DNA from 3 places in the Sporofaciens sp. St.21A7 genome. Region 3 is predicted to be linked to each of the others. Evidence: predicted binding sites of a transcription regulator. Region 3 holds the regulator's gene; each other region holds the start of a gene.
The links. Region 3 encodes Rex, which represses fermentation and respiration genes when NADH is low (regulators of the CRP and FNR family bind a similar motif). Its sites were predicted from a motif close to ATTGTTAANTANTTAACAAT; they were not measured.
Positions count from the first base shown of each region.

Region 1: the regulator Rex is predicted to act here: its motif matches at 2,606-2,625, upstream of allE ((S)-ureidoglycine aminohydrolase).
Region 2: the regulator Rex is predicted to act here: its motif matches at 2,948-2,967, upstream of AC6I3O_RS13140 (4Fe-4S dicluster domain-containing protein).

Region 1 covers NZ_BAAGFN010000001.1:3,244,748-3,250,046, reverse strand. The annotation lists gene allB (allantoinase AllB) at 1-199, shown strand, start outside; gene AC6I3O_RS16040 (NCS1 family transporter) at 215-1,576, shown strand; gene AC6I3O_RS16035 (alpha/beta hydrolase fold domain-containing protein) at 1,644-2,519, opposite strand; gene allE ((S)-ureidoglycine aminohydrolase) at 2,863-3,657, shown strand; gene allD (ureidoglycolate dehydrogenase) at 3,741-4,793, shown strand; gene AC6I3O_RS16020 (bifunctional FdrA/YlbE family protein) at 4,824-5,299, shown strand, end outside.
Region 2 covers NZ_BAAGFN010000001.1:2,674,257-2,679,555, forward strand. The annotation lists gene AC6I3O_RS13135 (flagellar assembly protein A) at 1-1,261, opposite strand, end outside; gene AC6I3O_RS13140 (4Fe-4S dicluster domain-containing protein) at 1,377-2,888, opposite strand; gene asnA (aspartate--ammonia ligase) at 3,009-4,016, opposite strand; gene AC6I3O_RS13150 (homocysteine S-methyltransferase family protein) at 4,044-5,299, opposite strand, start outside.
Region 3 covers NZ_BAAGFN010000001.1:2,786,128-2,791,426, reverse strand. The annotation lists gene AC6I3O_RS13685 (ABC-F family ATP-binding cassette domain-containing protein) at 1-1,886, opposite strand, end outside; gene AC6I3O_RS13680 (redox-sensing transcriptional repressor Rex) at 2,087-2,731, shown strand; gene AC6I3O_RS13675 (NAD(P)H-hydrate dehydratase) at 2,859-4,358, shown strand; gene alr (alanine racemase) at 4,426-5,299, shown strand, end outside.

The DNA of each region.
Region 1 (5,299 bases), 460 kb from region 3:
CTTACTGATCGTCGATCCGGAAAAAGAGTGGGAGATTACGGAAGAGTCCCTGCTGTATGTGAATAAGATTTCCGCATTTGTGGGACTGAAAGGGAAAGGGCTTCCGGTCATGACACTTGTACGCGGGAATGTGATTGCAGAGGATGGCAAGATTGTTGCCGAAAAGGGTGTCGGTGAACTGGTGAAGAAACTAAAATAAGGAGAGAATAAAAGAATGAGTATAGTGGATAACAAAAATTTGAATCCGGAACTCGTCAAGAATGTAGACCCGGACCTGCAGCCCACGAAGAAGCGTATCATGGGAACCTTATCCTATGCGGCAAGCTTCATGGGCGGGTGCGTGTCGATTGGTACATTTTCTATGGGCGCGGGACTGATCGGCGCCCTGACGGTGACACAGGCAATCCTTGCTATGGTGATTGGATGTCTGGTTATAGCGGTTGCGCTTGCGGTCATCGGCGACTGCGGCCATACCTACGGCATTCCGTTTACGGTGCAGTTAAGAAGCAGTTTTGGTACGACCGGCGTTAAGATTCCCGGTATCCTGCGTGGGCTTCCGGCTATTGTGTGGTTTGGTTTCCAGAGCTGGGTAGGCGCGGGCGCCATCAACAGTTGTATGAACATCCTGTTTGGCGTAAGCAACCTTCCGGTGGTATATGCGTTGTTTACCCTTCTGCAGGTAGCCCTTGCGATTAAGGGATTCGAGGGGATTAAATGGCTTGAAAATATTTCCTGTGTGTTTATTATTGCAATTTTGGTTTACATGCTGTATGTGGTAAATACACAGTTTGCATCAGAGATTGGGGACGTGTTCTCAGGAATCAAAGGGACATGGGGCATGCCGTTCTGGGCGGCGACCACATCTTTCCTTGGGATTTACTCTACCATGATTATCAATGCGTCTGACTATTCACGTAATGCGACAGACGACATTAAGCCGGTAAAGGCTGCAAGTATTTACACCATCGCAATCCTTCCGGTAACGCTGTTCATGGGGCTGATCGGGCTTCTCGTAACGGCTGCAACAGGAAACAGCGATCCGGTAGTGGTATTCTCTACCACAATGGGAAGCAAGTTCCTTACCATCGTGACACTGTTGTTCATCGCATTTGCTCAGGTTACGACCAACGTACTGAACAACATCGTTCCTCCGGCATATGTATTGATGGAGTCCTTCAAGATGAAATGGACTCACGCGACCGTACTCGTAGGAATCCTTTCCGCATGCGTGATGCCGTGGAAACTGGTAACGGATGAGTCGGCGGCGGGACTGAACCTGTTTACCCAGTTCTATTCCGCATTCCTCGGGCCAATCTTTGCGGTTATGGCTGTGGATTACTTTATCCTTCGTAAGAAGAAGCTGGATATCAACGATATGTATGATAAGCAGGGATGCTTTAAGGGCATCAACTGGGCGGCGGTCATCGCGATTATCTTCGGCTCCTTATGCTCGCTGCTGGTAATGCAGTTGTCCTGGTATGTGAGCCTGATTCCAACGGGAGTCGCTTACTATCTGCTGATGAAGATGATGCCGGCGTCAAAGCCGTTCTGTAAAGGAACAATTTTTGAGAAATAGAAGAAAGATTTGAAAGCCCCGCAGCTTGCCATGTTTGCTGCGGGGCTGTTGCGTGTTCTGACGAAAATTATTCCCGAGGCAGCTTCAACTCCAGGAATTTAAGGGTAGCCTCCAGAAGCCTTGCTGTAACCGGATTTTTCTCGTCATGGTCGAAGTTGTGCATATTGTGGGACGCGACAAACCGCTGCGCCCGAAACCGGCTGCACAGTTCCAGAAATTCCGAATAGGGAACATCCGTATCCCCGGTACTGTGGGCACAGAATAGGGGGCAGGGCAGTTTTTCGCAGGTGCGTAAGGTATAATCCAGATAGAAGAATTTCTGCCGCCCGGCATAGATAAAATCTATCCAGTTCCCTTTCTGTCTTGCATATACATAGACGCTGTAGTGAGTATCCAGATCCCCGTCCGTATGTATGCCGGCGGGGACGGCGTTAAGCGCCGTCTCGCTGACGGCAGGAAGTGTGTTGTAATAATTGCTTGGCGTCAGGAACCACCCGTCGCACAAGAAGCCGTATCCGTAATAGGAGAGGATTCCGGCTGGCTTTTTGTCTGTTTTTCCATGTGCGGCTGCCAAAAGGCAGAGGTAAGCTCCGGCAGAACGTCCCCACAGGAAGTAAGGGAGCGCGTCTTTACCCTCTGCTTTCTCTTCCAGATAGAGCGGAAGATGTCCGATGAAATGGTTGACGGAGGCGCAGACGTCTTCGAGGATTAGATCCAGTTTCGCAGAGGGCGCAAGGGGATAATCAAATGCAATGATGGGGTATCCGTTTTCTGTCAGTAAGTGTAAATGAATTTCCGGCAGATCGTTTCTTGAGCCGAATAATAATCCGCCGCCGTGGAAATATAAGATACAGGCTTTTACCTTTGCATCCGTATCATAATAAATCGTGGCACGCTTTTCGCAATGCTCACAGGGGACCGTGATATCTCTGTTTTTCAGCATATCAGTAACTCCTTTCAATGGTATTAAAAAGTGGTTGAACGCATAGTGTTGAATTTTAAAATTTCACATCAATGGATAGATGCTGAATTGTCTAAAAATTAACAAGGAATATGGCGTGAAACCCTATTGCCGATAAATACCAGTATACCACAAAAATGATTGGGTTCAAGAGGGAAAACAGCGGAAAACCACTGCTAAAATAGACAAAATAAAAGGACTAGATTTGTCTAAAATGTCAATGGAATTTTTTCCTGGAAGATGCCATAATATATGTATAAAAACCGGTTGACCACAACGACCAAAATATTCAAACTATCAAATTCAAGAAAGTGAGGGACTAACAATGAGCTATTTAAACAATCAGGTTGGATACCGCGACGAACTGCTGCAGACACGTTCCATTATCAAGAAAGAGAACTGGGTGCTTCTCGAACCAGACGGGCTTGTAAAGAATGCAATTCCAGGTTATGTGAACTGTGACGTAACGATTCTTGGTTCTCCGGCAATGGGGGCTTCTTTCGCAGACTATCTTGTAACTGCACATGCAGGCGGCAAGAAGGAAGGAATCGGCGGGGACGGAATCGAGACATTCCTTTACGTGATCGAAGGCGAGGTCACTGTTAAGAATGCAGATGAAGAGGCAGCTCTTACACAGGGAGGATATATCTACTCTCCGGAAGACAAGCCGGTGTCCTTCGAGAACAAGAGCGGCGCAGACACTAAGATTTACCTGTACAGACGCAGATATGAGAAGGTAGAAGGCTTTAGCGCCCACACCATCGTAGGCAATGCCAATGAGTTAGAGTGGCTCTCCTATGAAGGTATGGAGAACTGCTATATCCAGAACTTCCTTCCGACGGATGATTTCGGATTCGATATGAATATGCATATCCTGAAGTTCCACATTGGCGCTTCCCATGGTTATATCGAGACGCATGTACAGGAGCATGGAATGTTATTCCTGTCCGGAAAAGCAATGTACAGACTGGACGAGGACTGGGTGCCGCTGAAAAAGGGTGATTATGTATTCATGGACGCATACTGCCCGCAGGCTTGCTATGCGGTAGGCGACGAGGGACGGGAGGAAGTCCTGACATACATCTACTCAAAAGACTGCAACAGAGATGTTGCATTGTAAGACGAAAGATAGCAGGGTGCAAGAACAGCGCCATGAATTTGCCGCAGTCGAGCGGAAATATATACAAGGATGGTGGGGACACAATGAAACTTTCAAGGGATGAATTAAAAGGTTTAATGAAAAATAAAATGATGCAGGCAGGCTTAAAGGAAGAGCATGCCGAGCAGACAGCAGAGATTCTTACGTGGTCACATGAGAGAGGTTATGCTTCACACGGTGCAGTACGCGTGGAGTATTACAGCGAGAGAATCGCAAAGGGCGGTATCACCAATGACCCGAACATCACATGGAAACAGACCGGGCCATGTTCCGGCATCATGGACGGAGATAACGGAATCGGCTACTGGGTAGCGACAAAAGCGACGGAGAAGGCGATCGAGATTGCGAAAGAAAACGGTGTGGCAATCGTTGGTATGGCGAATATCTCACACACAGGCTCCATCGGATACTACACAGAGATGTGTGCAAAGGAAGGGCTTGCGGCAATTACTTTCTGCCAGTCTGACCCGATGGCAGTCCCATACGGCGGAACAGAGCCGTATTACGGAACCAACCCGATTTCATTTGCTGCTCCTACGGCAGACGAGCGCAACGTGGTATTCGATATGGCTACCACCGTCCAGGCATGGGGCAAGATTCTTGACAAGCGTTCCCAGGGCGCGGAGATTCCATCCGACTGGGCAGTGGACGAGAACGGCGAGCCGGTGACAGATCCGCATAAAGTAAATGCCCTGACGCCAATCGCAGGTGCGAAGGGATACGGCCTGATGATGATGGTAGACGTATTCTCAGGCGTGCTTCTTGGAGTTCCGTTTGGAAAGCATGTAAGCTCTATGTACCATGACTGCTCAAAGGGACGTGAGCTTGGACAGATGATTATTGTTATGGACCCAGAGAGATTCTGCGGGGCAGAACAATTCAAGAAGAATATGTCCCAGACCTGTGACGAGCTTGGACAGATGAAGGCGGCTCCGGGATATGGCAAGGTATACTATCCGGGCGAGAGAGCGGTCATGAGAAGAGACAAGGCTTATGCATCCGGCGGAATCGAGGTTGTTGACGAGTTGGTTGAATATCTCAAGGGCGACGCGGTGCATTTCAATCGATATGACCACAAGAACAGATTTGCTGATTAATTAATTTTCTGACTCAGAAAGGGAAAAAACATGTTAAAAACAGTTGTTAAAAAAGGAAGTTATCAGGATTCCGTAGTTCTCATGCTTCTGACTAATGAGATTTCTACGATTGAGGGAGTAAAGAAGGTTTCCATCATGATGGCGACTCCCGCAAACAAGGACATTTTTAAGCAGAGCGGGCTTGACACAGAAGAACTTATGAACGCCAGCGCCAACGACATGGTTGTGGTTGCGGACATCGACGATGACAGCCTGTTAGATACCATTATGGAGCAGGTAGAAGTGTTCTTAAAGAAACAGTCTGCCGCAAGCGAAGGAAAGAAGGGGACAGAGAGCGTAAAATCCTGGGATAAGGCTCTTGCAAAGATGCCGGAGGCAAACCTTGCGGTAATCTCCATCCCCGGGGCTTATGCTGCGTTAGAGGCTGACCGTGCATTGGACGAGGGATTGAATGTATTCATGTTCAGTGATAACGTAACGATTGAGGATGAGAAGGCTCTGAAAGA
Region 2 (5,299 bases), 110 kb from region 3:
ACTTCGCGTAAACATCATGGTGCGCCCGGATCATTGCCCGGGAATCCCCCAGAATTCCCTTGGCAACAATCAAGTCGCCTCCTGCCTCAATCTCGGCAGCCTCCACCACGCCGTCAATGGTGACATTCCCGATTGTCCGGACGGAGAAACCGCTTCCCACGTCGCCATGAATATGTACGTCTCCTACAAAATTGATATTTCCGGTTGAAAAATCGACATTTCCCCCAATTTCCAACACTGATTTAACCAGGAAACTACGTCCGCTGAATTCCACACGCCCTGACTTGACCGCCAAAAGCTGCATGCCGTCCTCGCTCGCTTCGGTATTACGTCCCTTAGGGAGAGCCGGCGTCTTCCCTTCCTTACAGGTAATCTCCTCGTCAAGTACCGTCCTGCCCGGAACTCCCGGCACAGGCGGGATAATCTGGCAGATTGGCTGCCCCTTCTCCACATTCTGGACAATGTTCAAATGGAAATAATCGACTCTTCCATGTTCGTCTTCCTCAAACTTTTTCTTCACGGTACGCCGGAAGAAATCTTCAATATAACCGTCTTTTCCATGAATGACCGCCTTGCCGCGGGCAATCAGGAACAGATGGAAATACCGGTTTTCTGCACTGGGCAGGGAATCCAGCAATTCTGTATCCAGGCCGTAAGAAACACCGCTTTCTCTCAAAATTGCAGCCAACATTTCCGCATCCAGCTCTCTTCCCTCCCCAATAGGCGGGAATACTACCAGCCATGCGGCTAACTGGTCGGCAGTAACGTACACAAGGGGCTGTGCATCCAGTTGAAACGGCGGTTCTTCCTCCGCCTCTTCTTCCTTCCCCTCGGACTCTTCTTCTTCTGACGGAGGCTCAGGTTCCGGCTCTTTTGGAATCTGGGAAAGACGGTCGGCAGCTACAGACGTAATCGCCCTGCGAAGCCTGGACAGCTCTTTCTCAAGTTCTTCGTCTACCGTTCCCTCTTCATCGCCATAATCCAGACGCAAACTTGGGAGCGGCGCATATCCCACCTGTTCTCTCCACTTCTCAAACAACAGGATGAACGGATGCTCATGGGATAATACCAGTTGATTTATATCTGGTTTAAGCTGCTGCTCCGAATCAAGATCCGGCAAAGACGACGTCAGTTCCGAATGCTCCGGATGCTCTACATCCAAATCCGGCAAAGACGAATCCTGATCCTGAACTTGTTCTTTGCTGCGTTCTGTCTGTTTAAAACCAAACAACCGACCCCAAAAACCACTCTTAAACTCCATACTTTCCACCTCCCTTAACAATATTTTGACATACTGCTACATATCTTATTATACTCTTGTCAGTACCAGATTGACAAGAGGGAAATATCCTTATTCGTTAAAATTCGTTAAAAATCTACCTCAATTCAATTTCTTCCAGTTCCTTTGGAGGAAGTTTCCGCGTAGAGCCTGCAACCAGTTCCTGAACCTTCTTCTTCGCCTTATCCACCTGAAGATTGGTTCCGGCCCCGGCGACGCAGCCTCCGGGACAGCCCATCCCCTCAATCAGGCATCCGTTCATGCGTCCCACCTTCGCAAGAGAAAGGATTTTCTTACATTCCGCCAAACCTTCCGCATGGGCAATCTTAACGTCCACGCCCGGATAATATTCCTTGACGCAATTCTCAATGGCGTTTGCCACGCCGCCTGCATAGGCGTACCCACGTCCTGCGCCGGTTGCGTTGTGGAAGGAGGATTCCGCTTCGTATTTGCTCAAATCAATATCTTTCGCATCGAACATTGCCTGCAGTTCTTCAAAGGTAATGACAAAATCCACGTCGCTTCTGACCGTCCTGCGCATTGCTTCCAGCTTCTTCGCCGCACATGGCCCGATAAACACCACCTTTGCATTCGGGTGTTCCTTCTTAATCGTCCGCGCAGTTGCTACCATAGGAGTCAGCTCTTGTGATACCTGATCCACTAAATCCGGGAAATACTTTTTCGCCAGCATTGCCCAGGAGGGACAGCAGGAGGTCAAAAGGAACGGAAGCTCTCCCGTCGTCACCTTATTGACATAGTGATGCGCCTCGGCGACGGCTCCGATATCCGCCCCTAAAGCCACTTCATAGAACTCAGAAAAACCAAGCTCCTGAAGAGCGGCTTTCAAGTTCCTCGGAGTAATATTGTCACCGAACTGCCCTGCAAATGCAGGCGCGATCTCGGCAATGATCTGGTCGCCCTCGGACAGCGCCCTTGCAAGCTGGAAAATCTGTGATTTATCTGAAATTGCGCCGAACGGGCAGCTTACCATGCACATGCCGCAGGAAACGCATTTCTCATTATTAATCACAGCACGCCCATGCCGATCCGTCTCGATTGCCCCCACCCCGCAGGCTTTGGCGCAAGGACGTTCTTTCTTGGAAATTGCGTCATACGGGCATGCAGACTTGCATTTCCCGCACTTAATACATTTTGACTGATCTATGTAGGAACGGCCGTTCACCATGGAGATCGCTCCCTTGGGACATACCTCCATACAAGGATGCGCCAGACATCCCTTACAGACATTGCTCACCTCATACCCCTTCTCCTCGCATCCCTCGCACGCGGACGGGATGACCTGCATAAGCGGCGGCTCATAATATTTGTCGGAAATATTGCTTGCCTCCACGCCTTTGGTTAAGTGGACCGGCTTATTTTCCGGCCTGAGGGAAAGCCCCATGGCAAGCCTTAACCGCTCTCTCACAACGGCGCGGGCGCGGTAAACGCTTTCACGGTACTTCATAGTATCTTCGTTCACAATCTTGTATGGAATCGCTTCCATGTCATCAAGCAGAGTCTCGGCGTCTGCTTTAAAACCAAGCCTTGCCACCTCCTCAAATACGGTTCTTCTGATCTTTCTGACTGTGGTGTCCAATCCTCTTATCATACAGACAGTTCCTCCTAAATTATATGTAGATTTATGATTACCTGATATAACTATACTGGATTGTTAAATAATTGTCAACCAGTTATGATGTTCATTATTTGAAACAATTTTCTGCTGGTCTTACAACAAGAAAATATTATGCTTTTTACAGATATCCCGCATTTCTTTCGGCCAGAGGCTTGCCTGGACTTCCCCTACATGGGCGCGGTCCAGAAGGAGCATGCAAAGCCTGGACTGCCCGATTCCGCCGCCAATGGTGTAAGGCAGCTTCCCTTCAAGCAGCATTTGATGGTAAGGAAGGTTTTTGCGCTCCTCACAGCCGGCTTTTTTTAGCTGCTCTTCCAGTGATTTCTCGTCTACCCGGATACCCATGCTGGAAATCTCCAGCGCGCTATTAAGATGCTCGAACCAAAACAGGATATCTCCGTTTAGCTGCCAGTCGTCGTAGTCCGGCGCACGTCCGTCGTGGGGCTTGCCGCTTGACAGCTTATCTCCGATCTTCATTACAAATACACAACCGTATTCTTTCGTGATCAGGTTTTCCCGCTCTTTGGGCGTCTTGTCCGGATAACGGTCTTCCAGTTCCTGGGAAGTAATAAAAGTCACATCCCCCGGAAGTTTCTTGGCGGCTTGCGGATATTTGTACCAGACTTCATGCTGCATATGCTTGATAATCTTGAAAATATTACGCACCGTTTCCTTCAGCGTCTCTTCCGTCCGCTCTTCTTTCGTTATGACCTTTTCCCAGTCCCACTGATCTACATAACAGGAGTGAAGGTTATCAAGCTCTTCATCCCGGCGTATGGCATTCATATTGGTGTAAAGCCCCTCTCCCGGCAAAAAGCCATACTCATAAAGGGCCATACGTTTCCATTTAGCCAGGGAGTGTACCACTTCCACCGTCTCTTTTGGGATGCCGGCAATATCAAACTGTACCGGACGCTCGATTCCGTTTAAGTCGTCATTTAACCCGCTGCTTTTCTCCACGAACAGGGGAGCCGAAATCCTCTCCAAATTCATTTCTTTCCCGAACTCTTTCTGGAAAGTGTCGCGGATATACTTGATGGCTTCCTGTGTCTCGCGGACGCTAAGCCGCGGCTCATAATTTTCTGGCAATATTAAAGACATTTTTTTCTTCCTTTCCTAAATTATTTATCAATTTTCGTTCAAGATTCTCTGGGCATAATACACAGACTGCATAGCGTCTTTTCCGTAAAAATCAGCGCCGATCATATCTGCATACTCTTGATTCAGCACCGCTCCTCCCACCATCACCTTACAGTCGGCTTTACGTTCTCTCAAAAGCTTTATGGTGTCCTCCATGCTGGCTACCGTCGTGGTCATCAGTGCGCTAAGGCCCACCAGCCTGACGTCTTCTTCTACTGCACATTCCACGATTGCCTCCGGCGAAACGTCTTTTCCAAGGTCGATGACGTCAAAGCTGTAGTTTTCAAGCAGCACCTTCACGATATTTTTTCCGATATCATGGATATCCCCTTTGACGGTCGCAAGAATGATTTTCTGCTTCTTCCTGACATCATCCCCGTTTTTGGCTAAAGCGTCTTTCAGCACGGCGAATGCAATCTTTGCGGCATCTGCGCTCATAAGAAGCTGTGGCAGGAATACAGTACCCTGCTCGAATCCCTTCCCCACATCATCCAACGCAGGAATCAGGTGCCAATTGATGATATCAAGGGGCGCCAGAGTCTTTAAAAGTTCCACTGCCCCGTGATGCGCCTCTTCTTTTAACCCCTTTTCGATGGCGTCCTTTAACGTCAGGTTCCCAGGACCGGCAGGCTGCGGCACAGCTTTTTCCGGCTGCGCGCCGTATTTACGGATATAGGATTCACAGTTCTGGTCATAATTCATCAAGGCGCAGAAGGAATCATAGGAACGCATCATATCTTCAGAGGAAGGATTGACGATTCCTGCGCTCAGCCCGTTTAGCAACGCCATAGTGTAGAAATTGGCGTTGATGACCGGGCGGCATGGAAGCCCGAAGGAGATGTTGGATACACCCAGCACGGTACATACGCCGTAAGTCTCACGGACTTTCCTCAATGCTTCAAGGGTAATTTTCGCTCCCTCAGGCTCTGAGCTGATGGTCATGGCCAACACATCTACCACGATATCCTTCTTCCCAATCCCGTATTTTGCAGCTTCATGGATGATTTTCCCGGCAATCCGGCACCGCCCATCTGCGGTCTGTGGAATTCCGTCCTCGTCGATGGTCAGCGCCACGACCACACCGCCATATTTCTGAACCAGTGGGAACACGGCGTCCATGGATTCCTGCTTGCCGTTCACGGAGTTAATCATTGGTTTCCCGTTATAGATGCGCATGGCGCGTTCCATGGCGCGTATATTTACGGTGTCAATCTGCAGCGGCAGGCTGGTCACGCTCTGTAACT
Region 3 (5,299 bases):
TATAATACTTCTAATTCCGCTGCAATCGAAGCCTTTTCGTCCGCCAATTCCTGGCACTTCATGGAGTTGGTAAATACTTCCTCCTGCGCCATCATACGGTCAATCTCAGCATCCCGCTCCTCAAGGGTGGTGATGCGCTCCTCGGTCTTTTTCAGTTCGTTTAAGCGTTTCCGCTCCCTTGCCTGCGCCTCTTTCTGTTCCTGCCAGCTTAATTTCGATTCCGATACGGTTCCGGCAGAGGAAGAAAGCGCTTCCTCGCCTCCGGCATAAGCGGCGGTCAGTTCTTCCCGTTTTTCCAGATAATAGTCGTAATTCCCGATATAGTTGACGAAAGTGTGGTTGACCAGTTCCAGAATCCGCGTCGCCGTCTGGTTGATAAAATACCGGTCATGGGACACATAGAGCAGAGTCCCGGTATAGTCGTTCAGCGCCTTCTCAAGGATCTCCTTGGAGGTGATGTCCAGATGGTTCGTGGGCTCGTCCAGAATCAGGAAGTTCGCCCGTGAAAGCATCAGCTTCGCCAGTGAAACGCGGCCCCGCTCACCGCCGCTTAAATCCCCGATCCGTTTGAATACGTCGTCCCCTGTGAACAGGAATGCCGCCAGCATGTTGCGTATCCTGGTGTTGGTAAGCTCCGGGTAGTCGTCGGAGATTTCATCGAAAATGGTCTTTTCCATGTGGAGTACATGGTGTTCCTGGTCATAATAGCCGATTTCGACGTTGGTTCCCAAGGTGAACGTCCCTGTGTCGGCAGGTAGTACCTGGTTCAGGATTTTCAGGAGCGTAGTCTTTCCCGTCCCGTTGTCCCCGATGACGGCGATATGTTCCCCACGTTTGATTTCAAAGCTGACATCCGTGAACAATACCTGATTGGGAAAAGATTTGCCAAGGGAATCTACGGACAGCACGTCATTGCCGCTGATACGCGAGGGTTCCAATGTTAAATGGATTTCGGTATTCATTTCGGCAGGTTTTTCTATGGGCTTGATTTTTTCCAGCATTTTTTCCCGGCTTTCCGCCCGCTTGATGGACTTTTCCCGGTTAAATGAGCGCAGTTTTTCGATGACTGCCTCGTGGTGTTTGATTTCCTGCTGTTGGTTTAAGTATTCTTTGAGCCTGGCTTCCCTAAGCTGCCTTTTTTTCTCGGCGTAGGCGCTGTAGTTTCCTGTATAGACCATGAGTTTCCCAAGTTCGATTTCTAAGATTTTCGTAACGACCCGGTCCAGGAAATATCGGTCATGGGAGACGATCAGTACGGCTCCAGGGTAATTCAAAAGATAGGTCTCAAGCCATGCAATGGAGTTTAGGTCCAAGTGGTTAGTCGGCTCGTCAAGGAGCAGGATGTCTGGTTTCGTAAGCAGGAGTTTCCCCAGAGACACCCGTGTCTTCTGGCCTCCCGAGAGGGTGGCTACGGGCTTGGAGAAATCCTCTTCGCCAAAGCCAAGTCCTTTGAGGACGCCTGTAATCTCGCTTTCATAGGCGTATCCATTATCACGCTCGAAAGCGGCGGTCAGCCTGTGGTAGGTCTCCAGACGTGCGGCAAGGGCGTCCCCTTCCAGAGATTTCAGTTCCAGCTCAATCGAACGGATCTGCTGCTCCATGGCGATAATGTCTGCCTTGGCCAGTTTTACTTCTTCATAGATGTTACTGCCGCTTACCATGTCCTGATGCTGGGCGAGATAGCCCAAAGTCTTTCCTTTGGTCAGGACGATTTCCCCGCCGTCTGTGGGGAGTTCGCCGACAATCATCTTGAACAGCGTGGTCTTTCCGGCGCCGTTTGGCCCTACGAGGGCGGCTTTTTCGTGGTCTTCTATATGAAATGAACCTTCCGTGACGATGACATTTTCACCGAAGGATTTGCAAAGTCCGTGGCATGCCAGTATCATGATGTCCCTCCTTTTTTGTGTTTCCTGTCTGTGGTTTTGGCCGATCAGACGTTGTAATTGAGTAAATGAGCCTGCTTTTTTGGCAGGCTGATACCCTTTCATTATAACGAAAATTATACAAAATACAACTAAAAGTTTGACTTTAATCTAACAATTCTATATAATTGGGTATTAGAAAGGAAATGGAAGGTGAATTAAAATTGGAAGAAAGAGAAATTTCCCAGGCAGTCATACGAAGGTTGCCCAGGTATTACAGATATCTTGGTGAGTTATTGGAGAACGGGGTAGAGCGGATCTCGTCCAATGACCTGAGCAGGCGGATGAAGGTGACGGCATCCCAGATTCGTCAGGATCTTAATAATTTCGGCGGATTTGGGCAGCAGGGATATGGATATAACGTGAAGTATCTTTATACGGAGATCGGTAAGATCCTGGGCTTGGAGGAAGATCACCGTATGATTATCATAGGCGCCGGTAATCTGGGACAGGCCCTGGCGAATTATGCGGCATTCGAGAAGAGGGGATTCATCCTGAAAGGAATTTTTGATGTGAACCCAAGGCTTGCGGGCATGACGATACGGGGCGTACCGGTTCGGATGATCGAGGAGCTTGGCGAGTTTGTGAAGGACAACGAGGTAGAGATTGCGGCTCTTACCATCCCTAAGGACCGGGCGGTGGAGGTGGCGGATCTCCTGGTCGCCAACGGCGTGAGGGCAATCTGGAATTTTGCTCACACAGATTTGAACCTGCCGGAGCATGTTATCGTTGAGAATGTGCATCTGTCGGAGAGCCTGATGCAGTTGTCCTATAAAATTAACAGGTTCAATGAGGAACACAAAAAGTAATGATTGAAAGACTGTATGGAAATTGCTTTTAGAAAAAGTATTTTTCATACAGTTTGTTGATTTTACCCGCTGTATCCTGCTGCCGTTTGCGTCCGGCCGGGAAGGTATGGGGAATAAGGAGGAACATATGCGATATCTGGTGAATGGCGCTCAGATGAAGAGGGCGGATCAGTATACCATCCGGGAGGTGGGAATCCCCTCCTTAGAGTTGATGGAAAGGGCGGCGGTTTCCTGTGTGAAGGTGATGGAGGAAGAAGGGCTTGACTTGTCAAGAGCCTGTATCGTCTGCGGCTCCGGAAATAACGGAGGGGACGGGTTCGCCATAGCGCGGCTTCTTTGGCAGAAAGGATACGCCCCGCTTGTATGCTTTGTCGGTAACGCTTCCCATTGTACGGAGGAGACGAAGCGTCAGATGGAGCGGCTCTTGGAAATCGGCGGCGAGATATGCAACGAATTTAAGGATGGTGAATATAGTATCATCATAGATGCTGTTTTCGGCGTAGGGCTTAGCAGGAAAGTCGAAGGAAAATATTTTGACATTCTGGAGAAGATGAACCGGGCGGGCGGCGTGAAGTTTGCCGTCGATATGCCGTCAGGTATTTCGGCGGATACGGGAGGCGTCCTTGGGACTGCATTCCGGGCAGACCTGACGGTCACATTCCAGTTAGAAAAACTGGGGCTTGTGCTGTACCCGGGAAAAGAGTATGCGGGGAAGGTGTCGGTTACGGACATCGGAATCCATACGGAAGGACTTTCCAAGGAATCTAGGCTTATGTATCTCTGTGAAAGCGGGGATTACAGAAAGATGCTGCCTGTGCGCAAGGCGGATTCTAATAAAGGGACCTATGGGAAACTGTTGGTGATTGCCGGAAGCAAAGGGATGTCCGGCGCAGCTTTCCTGAATGCAAAGGCGGCTTATCTCTCAGGCGCGGGACTGGTGCGGATCTATACGCCAGAGGAGAACCGGGTTATCTTGCAGCAGCTTCTTCCCGAGGCGGTTATTTCTACTTATACGGAGTACCGAAAGGAGGAACTGAAAGGGCTGCTTTCCTGGGCGGATGCAATCTGTATCGGTTCGGGAATCGGGACAAAAGAGACGGCGTGCAAGCTGTTAGAGACGACGCTTCAGAAGGCGGAGGTTCCTTGTCTGGTAGATGCGGACGGATTGAACCTGTTAGCGGGGCATTGGGAAGAGATGGAGTATTCAAAGGATGTGAAAACCCTTGTGCTGACGCCCCATATGAAAGAAATGTCACGTTTGGTTCGCAGAAGCGTGGGAGAATTGAAGGAAGGCCGTATGGGTATTCTGGGAGAATTCGTTGAAAGCCAAAACTGCACCTGCGTCCTCAAGGATTCCCGTACTGTGGTTGCCTCTCCCACAGGGGGAATGTATGTCAACCGTTCTGGAAATGCTTCGATGGCGAAGGCTGGTTCCGGCGATGTACTGGCAGGTATCATAGCCGGGCTTCTGGCACAGGGCATGGACGGCCACAGGGCGTCTGTGCTTGGCGTATATCTCCACGGCAGGTCGGGGGATTATGCGCAGGCTGCGAAAGGAAGTTATAGCGTAATGGCTCAAGATCTGCTATTATATTTGAGTGAGGCATTTAAGGAGTTAGAGTTTTGAGTAAGGCATATGTGCATTTGCGAAACTGTAAGTCGGAATCAGGCATTTGGGGAACAGGAGGCAGAAAATGAAGAATTATAGCAGAGTTTGTGCAAGGATAGACCTTGATGCGATAGAATATAACATGGAGATGATGCGGCAGAATCTGGACGAAGGTGTGAAGATCCTATCCGTAATTAAATCAGACGGATACGGTCATGGCGCCTTACAGGTGGCAAAATTTCTCTCTGATAAGGAGTATATCTGGGGGTATGCGGTGGCGGCCCTGGACGAAGGGATGATTCTTAGAAGAGGCGGGATTGAGAAGCCGATCCTGGTGATGGGTTGTATTTTCCCGGAGCAGTGGGAGGAAATGCTTGCCAGCGAGATACACATGACAATCTACGACAGCGATACGGCAAGGCGGGTGTCTGACTTTGCCGTGAACATGGGGAAGAAGGCTTTCATCCATCTGAAAATTGATACGGGCATGTCAAGGCTCGGCTTTCCGGCAAAGGAGGAGAGCATCGGCAGGATTGAGGAAATCAGCCGGATGCCGAATCTGATCATCGAGGGTATGTATACCCATTTCGCAAGGGCGGATGAGACGGATAAGTCGGATGCCAGAAGGCAGCTTAGGGAATTTCTGTGGATGAAGGAGCAGCTTTCCCGCCTTGGAGTCACGGCTTCTTATTACCACTGTGCCAACAGCGCAGGCATTATCGACCTGCGGGAGGCGGATATGGATATGGTGCGGGCAGGAATCGCTACTTATGGGCTGTATCCTTCGGACGAGGTGAGAAAGGAGCTGGTTCCCCTGCGCCCGGCCATGGAGCTTGTAAGCCATGTGGTCCATGTGAAATGGGTGGACGCGGGAACGCCTGTGAGTTACGGCGGTACGTTTGTCACGGCAAAGAGGACCAGGATTGCAACGATTCCTGTGGGCTATGGAGACGGGTATC